DNA from 2 places in the Streptomyces sp. NPDC002870 genome. Region 1 is predicted to be linked to the other one. Evidence: predicted binding sites of a transcription regulator. Region 1 holds the regulator's gene; the other holds the start of a gene.
The links. Region 1 encodes HspR, which represses chaperone genes until heat shock. Its sites were predicted from a motif close to TTGAGNNNNNNNNNCTCAA; they were not measured.
Positions count from the first base shown of each region.

Region 2: the regulator HspR is predicted to act here: its motif matches at 1,231-1,249, upstream of lon (endopeptidase La).

Region 1 is NZ_JBIAPW010000014.1:102,759-106,164, forward strand. It holds gene ACFYWY_RS19400 (helix-turn-helix transcriptional regulator) at 1-819, shown strand, start outside; gene ACFYWY_RS19405 (GAP family protein) at 1,168-1,803, shown strand; gene ACFYWY_RS19410 (heat shock protein transcriptional repressor HspR) at 1,893-2,348, opposite strand; gene dnaJ (molecular chaperone DnaJ) at 2,350-3,406, opposite strand, start outside.
Region 2 is NZ_JBIAPW010000002.1:211,323-214,728, forward strand. It holds gene ACFYWY_RS03425 (RNA polymerase sigma factor) at 1-62, opposite strand, end outside; gene ACFYWY_RS03430 (rhomboid-like protein) at 283-1,143, shown strand; gene lon (endopeptidase La) at 1,272-3,406, shown strand, end outside.

The DNA.
Region 1 (3,406 bases):
GACGACGCTCAGTGGCTCCGCCCGGTCCCGCCGACCACTGCGCTGACACAGCTGATACACCCCATCGAGCGGGAGATCCAAGAGCGCCGACGACGAACTGTCGCTCTGACCGATGCTCTTGAGCCATTCATGGCGTTCACCGCTCAGAACTCCACCGTCCCACAAGGGATAACCGTCCTCGAGGGCCTCAACCGCATCAACACAACCCTCGACCAAGTCACCGCAGACTGCACCGAGGAGCTTCTTACTGTCCAGCCCGGCAGCGGGCGACAGCCGCACATTCTGGAGAAGGCGCTGCGCCGCGTGGAGCCGCTGATCGACCGTGGCGTACGGATGCGCACGCTCTACCAGCACACGGCCCGTCACCACCCGGCCACGCTGTCCTACATGGAACAGGTCGGCCCGGTCGGCGTGGAGGTGCGCACGCTGGAGGAGATCATCGACCGGCTGATCATCGTCGACCGGAAGGTGGCCTTCATACCGGCGAGCAGCGACCGCCTGTCCGCCCTCGAACTGCGGCACAAGGGCATCGTCGAGTATCTCGTCGGCGTCTTCGAGCAGTTCTGGCTGCACGGCATCCCATGGGAGGAACAGATCTCCTACGGGCCCCAGTTGGACGGCATCACGGGCGTCCAGCGCTCGATCGCCAAGCTTCTGGTCGAGGGGCATGTCGACGAGGCCATCGCCCGGCGCCTCGGCATGAACGTCCGCACCTGCCGTGCACACATCGCCAAGCTGGGCTCCGCTCTCGGCAGTGGCAGCCGCACCCAACTCGGCTATCTCATCGCGCAGTCGGGGATTCTGGAACACGAGGACTGACAGCGACGGCCCCCGGCGGCGGCACTGCCCGCGGTGCCCCCACGCCGGGATCACCGTCGACAGCGTGCCGCCGCCGGCTTCGCCGCTACGACAGAAGGTCGTCCTGATCTCGCGGTCCGGCGGCGCCTCGCCGCCAGGCCGGCGACGCCTCGTCGGCCTGGCGGGCCGAAGCCCTGTTTCATTCCATCCCAAAATGGATTATCTGCCGCATACTGGGCTGCCTTGAGGGATACGCAGCGTGCGGTGCGCGGGCGCCGGACGACAGACGGGCAGGAGGAGTGCGATGGACGGCCACCGGCGGGAGCGGCGTGTACGAACCGGCGAAGCTCTCGGAGCTCGAGGCCACCGGTGGACCTGAAGATTCTTCCGCTCGCCGTCACCATGATGGTGGGCCCCCAGATCCTGTCGGCGATCATCTTCGTGACCAGTCCGAGGGCGGTCCGGGCGTCCCTGGCGTTCCTTCTGGGGATCGCAGCCGGAACCACGGTCGGCGTGGCTGTCATGCGGGTCATCGCCGCGCTCCTGGGCCAGGCGGTCGACACGGGCAGCCCGTCCGACAAGGGCTCGGTCGGCCACATCATCGAGTACGTACTGGTCGGCCTGCTGGTGTTCGTCGCGGTGAAGAACTGGGTGGGGCGCAGAACGGCCGAGCCGCCGAAGTGGCTGGAGTCCCTGATGACGGCAGGCCCGGGAAAGGCGTTCACGGTCGGCCTGCTGCTGATTCTGCTGATGCCCTCCGACCTCGTGGTCATGCTGACCGTAGCGGTTCATCTGCAGCAGCACGACGCCGGTCTGGGCGCGGCGCTGCCCTTCATCGGACTGACGGTCCTCATCGCGGCGCTGCCACTGCTCGGCCGCCTCCTGTTCGGCAGGAAGGCCGAGCGCACCATGCCGAAGGTGCGCGAGTGGATGAACACCCACAGCTGGCTCATCAGCATCATCGCCTGCGGGATCTTCATCGCCCTCATCCTGTCCGGAGACTGACCGGTCCTCGGCAGGCCGCGGGGCCGCACACGCCGAAGGGGCCGGAGAGCGACTCGCTCTCCGGCCCCTTCGACCGTACGGCTCTCGTCCTACTCAGGCCGCTTGTTGGGGCGCCAGACCACCAGCGCGCTCGCCCGCTGCGCATCCTGGTACGGCACGAGATCGCGCCGGTACGAGGCGTGCACCTGGGCTTCGCGCTGCTGCATCGCCGCCGCCGCGCCATCGACCGCCGTCGACAGCTCGACAACCCGCTGCTGGAGCGCGGCGACCTGGTTCTCCAGCTCGATGATGCGCTTGATTCCAGCCAGGTTGATGCCCTCGTCCTGTGACAACTGCTGGACGGTGCGCAGCAGTTCGATGTCGCGGGCGGAATAGCGCCGGCCCCGGCCCGCGGTGCGGTCCGGGGAGACCAGGCCGAGCCGGTCGTACTGCCGAAGGGTCTGCGGATGCAGGCCGGAGAGCTGGGCCGCCACCGAGATGACGTACACCGGCGACTCTTCGGTCAGTTCGTAGGGATTGCGGCTGCGTCCGGTCCGGCCATCCATCTCATGCTCCCTTCGCGGCCTGGAACAGCTCGGCCCGCGGGTCCTCGGCCGCGGTGGCTTCGCGGTAGGCCTCCAGCGCTTCCTTCGCCTTGTCGCCGAGGTCCTTGGGCACGGCGACCTCGACGGTGACCAGCAGGTCCCCGCGGGTGCCGTCCTTGCGGACTGCGCCCTTGCCGCGGGCTCGCATCGTACGGCCGTTGGGGGTCCCTGCGGGCAGCTTCAGCGTGACCGGCGGACCGCCCAGGGTCGGCACCTTCACCTCGCCGCCGAGCGCCGCCTCCGCGTAGGTGACGGGCACGGTGATCGTGAGGTTGTCGCCCTTGCGGCCGAAGACCGGATGTGCGTCGACGTGCACGACGACGTACAAGTCGCCCGCCGGGCCGCCCCGTTCGCCCGGGGCTCCCTTGCCGCGCAGCCGGATCCGCTGGTTGTCGGAGACGCCCGCGGGGATCCTGACCTGCATGGTGCGCGAGGAGCGGGCGCGCCCGCTGCCCTTGCACACGTCGCAGGGGTCCTGCGCGATCAGTCCGCGGCCCTTGCAGTCCACGCACGGGTCGGTGAGCGAGAAGGAGCCGCTGCCGCCGCGCGAGACCTGGCCGGTCCCGAGACAGGTCTGGCACACCCTGGGCGTACCGTTTTTGTCGCCGGTGCCCGCGCACGCCTTGCACGCCGCCGAGCTGGACATCCGCAGCGGGACCGTGGCCCCGTCGACCGCCTCGGTGAAGCTGAGCGTCACCTCGGACTCGATGTCCTGGCCACGGCGCGGCTGGGTACGCGTACCCGTGCCGGCGCCGGCGCCGCGGTTGAACAGGCCGCCGAACACGTCGCCAAGGCCGCCGCCGAAGCCCCCGGCGCCACCTTGCGTGCCGCCCTGGGCGCCCCCGAAGAGGTCGCCCAGGTCGAAGTTGAAGGAGCCGCCGGGACCGCCGGCCCCGGCAGGCCGGAAGCCACCGTTGCCGAAGAGGGCGCGTGCCTCGTCGTACTCCTTGCGCCGCTTGGGGTCGCCGAGGATGTCGTTGGCCTCGGAGATCTCCTTGAAGCGCTCCTCCGCCTTGACG
Region 2 (3,406 bases), on a different contig from region 1:
CCGCGCGCGACGGCCCGCAGCAGCGCTGCGTCGTCGTCCTGGTCTCCCCCCGTGGGGCGCATCAGTCTCACGCCCTCTCTATCGCTCGCGGGTGCGCTGCCGGTTCACGGCCGATTCACAGCCGATTCACAGCTGGGCCACTGCCCGCTCGCCAGGACCTGGCGTGTTGGCGACGCACGGAAACCTGTGAAGGTTGCCCCATGTGGCGCACGTCATAGACGGGTGTGATGGTGATCGCGTTGGGTGGGGTCTGTTCGGGGGCTTGACGAAAGGGGCCACGCGGTGCATCGGCCGACGACGCGCGACCCGGCCACGGGCCAGGAACTCACGGGCCAGGAACTGCTGAACGCCGTCCCGGCCCAGCGGAGACCATCCGCGCGGATCGTGACGGCTCGCGTCACGGCTCCCGTCTTGCCGGCTCCCGTCGCACCAGCTGTCGTGCCAGGCGTCGCACCGGCGGTGACGCCCACCGCGGCGCCCGCCCCGCCCGTGGGTCTCCCGGGCTGGCGGCGCGTGCTCCAGGTGCTGCCCACGCCCACCGGGACACCGTTCACCTTCTGCTACGTCCTCGTCCTGATCGCCACCTCACTCTTCGTGCAGCACGGCGACCCGGACACGGTCTCCACGCTGCTCCGCGGCTCCAGCACCGATGTTGCCCATTTGATGGACAGGCCGCTGCTCGTTCTCGGCGCCAGCGCGCTGTGGGTCGCGGGCGACCCGCTCGGCCCGTACGCCATCGCCTTCTTCTTCACGCTCACCGCGCTCGAGCGCCGCATCGGAGCCTGGCGCACCGCCGGCGTCTTCCTGGCGGGGCATGTCGGGGCGACGCTGGCCACCGAAATCCCGGTCGGGGTCTCGGTGGTGGCCGGACATCTGCCCGCCACCTCGCTGCACCGCCTCGACTACGGCATCAGCTTCGGCCTGATGGCGAGCATCGGCGCCCTTGCCGGGCTGTTCGGCCCGTTGCTGCGCGCGACGCTGCTCGGCTTCGTCTCCTTGATGCTCCTCCAGGACCTGCTCGCCTTCGCGGACCCGCTCACCAACTGGGGCCATCCGCTTGCCCTGCTGGCCGGCATCGCCTGCTGGCCCGCGGTGCGCCGCTGGGCGCGGTGGCGGAACGGTTTCCCGCTCCGCGATCGCTGAGCCCTCCTCGTACACCCCCTGACCAGGCGTGAAAGCCGATCGCTGACAGCGAACACTCCCCTGGGAACATCTCCGCGGCATTGTGCATTGAGTCCATACAGCTCAACTTGACTGCCTAAGGGGAGATCATGGCTTCGATGTCCACACCGCTCACCCTGCCCGTGCTGCCGCTCGACGACGAGGTCGTGCTGCCCGGAATGGTGGTGCCGCTCGACCTGTCCGACACCGACGTACGAGCCGCGGTGGAGGCCGCCCAGGCTGCCGCGCGTTCCAGCGGTGCCAGCAAGCCGACGGTGCTGCTTGTTCCGCGCGTCGACGGGAACTACGCCGCGACCGGCGTGCTCGGGACCGTCGAGCAGGTCGGCCGGCTCTCCGACGGCGACCCCGGCGCGCTCATCCGCGGCCGCGGGCGGGTGAGGATCGGTGCGGGGACCACGGGCCCCGGCGCCGCGCTCTGGGTCGAGGGCTCGCGCGTCGAGGAGACCGTGCCCGACTTGCTGCCCGGCTCGGTCACCGAGCTGGTCAAGGAGTACAAGGCGCTCGCCACCGACTGGCTGAAGAAGCGCGGCGCATGGCAGGTCGTGGACCGCGTCCAGCAGATCGACGACATCTCGCAGCTGGCCGACAACTCCGGCTACTCGCCGTTCCTTTCCACCGCTCAGAAGATCGAACTGCTGGAGACCGCCGACCCGGTGGCTCGCCTCAAGCTCGCCACAGAGCAGCTGCGTGAGCACCTCGCCGAGCAGGACGTCGCCGAGTCCATCGCCAAGGACGTCCAGGAGGGTGTCGACAAGCAGCAGCGCGAGTTCCTGCTGCGCCGTCAGCTCGAAGCCGTACGCAAGGAACTGCGCGAGCTGAACGGAGGGGCCACCGACGCTGCCGACGAGTCCGACGACTACCGGGTCCGCGTCGAGGCCGCCGACCTCCCCGAGAAGGTGCGCGAGGCCGCGCTCAAGGAGGTCGAGAAGCTGGAGCGGTCGAGCGACCAGAGCCCCGAGGGCTCCTGGATCCGCACCTGGCTCGACACCGTGCTCGAACTGCCCTGGAACGAACGAACTGATGACAGCGCGGCCGGGCACGACATCCAGGGCGCCAAGGCGATCCTGGACGCCGAGCACGCCGGCCTGCAGGACGTGAAGGAACGGATCACCGAATACCTGGCGGTGCGCAAGCGGCGCGCCGACCGCGGGCTCGGCGTCGTCGGCGGACGACGCGGGGGCGCGGTCCTGGCGCTCGTCGGCCCGCCCGGCGTCGGCAAGACCTCCCTCGGCGAGTCCGTCGCGCACGCGATGGGACGGAAGTTCGTCCGGGTCGCGCTCGGCGGCGTACGGGACGAGGCGGAGATCCGCGGACACCGGCGTACGTACGTGGGTGCTCTGCCCGGCCGGATCGTGCGGGCGATCAAGGAGGCCGGTTCGATGAACCCGGTCGTCCTGCTCGACGAGATCGACAAGGTCGGCTCCGACTTCCGGGGCGACCCGGCGGCCGCGCTGCTCGAAGTACTGGACCCGGCGCAGAACCACACCTTCCGCGACCACTACCTGGAGGTCGAACTCGACCTGTCCGACGTGGTGTTCCTCGCCACGGCGAACGTCATGGAGGCCATCCCCGAGGCCCTGCTCGACCGGATGGAGCTGGTCAGGCTCGACGGTTACACCGAGGACGAGAAGGTCGTCATCGCCCGGGACCACCTGCTGCCGCGCCAGCTGGAGCGGGCGGGTCTCGAGCCCGGCGAGGTCGTCCTGGAGGACTCGGCGCTGCGCAGGCTCGCGGGCGAGTACACCCGGGAGGCGGGCGTCCGTAACCTGGAGCGGTCGGTGGCCCGGCTGCTGCGCAAGGTGGCGGCCCAGCACGAACTGGGCGAGCAGGAGCTGCCGTTCACGATCGGCGCCGAGCAGCTGCGCGGCCTGATCGGACGGCCGCACCACGTGCCCGAGTCCGCGCAGGACCCGGCCGAGCGCCGGACGGCCGTGCCCGGCGTAGCCACCGGCCTCGCGGTCACCGGCGCGGGCGGTGACGTGCTGTACGTCGAGGCGTCGCTGGCCGACCCGGAGACGGGCGCGGCGGGGCTGACCCTCACCGGTCAGCTCGGCGACGTGATGAAGGAGTCCGCCCAGATCGCGCTCTCCTTCCTCCGCTCGCACGGGGCCGAACTGGAACTTCCGGTCGCCGACCTGAAGGACCGGGGCGCGCACATCCACTTCCCGGCGGGCGCGGTGCCGAAGGACGGGCCGAGCGCGGGCATCACGATGACGACGGCGCT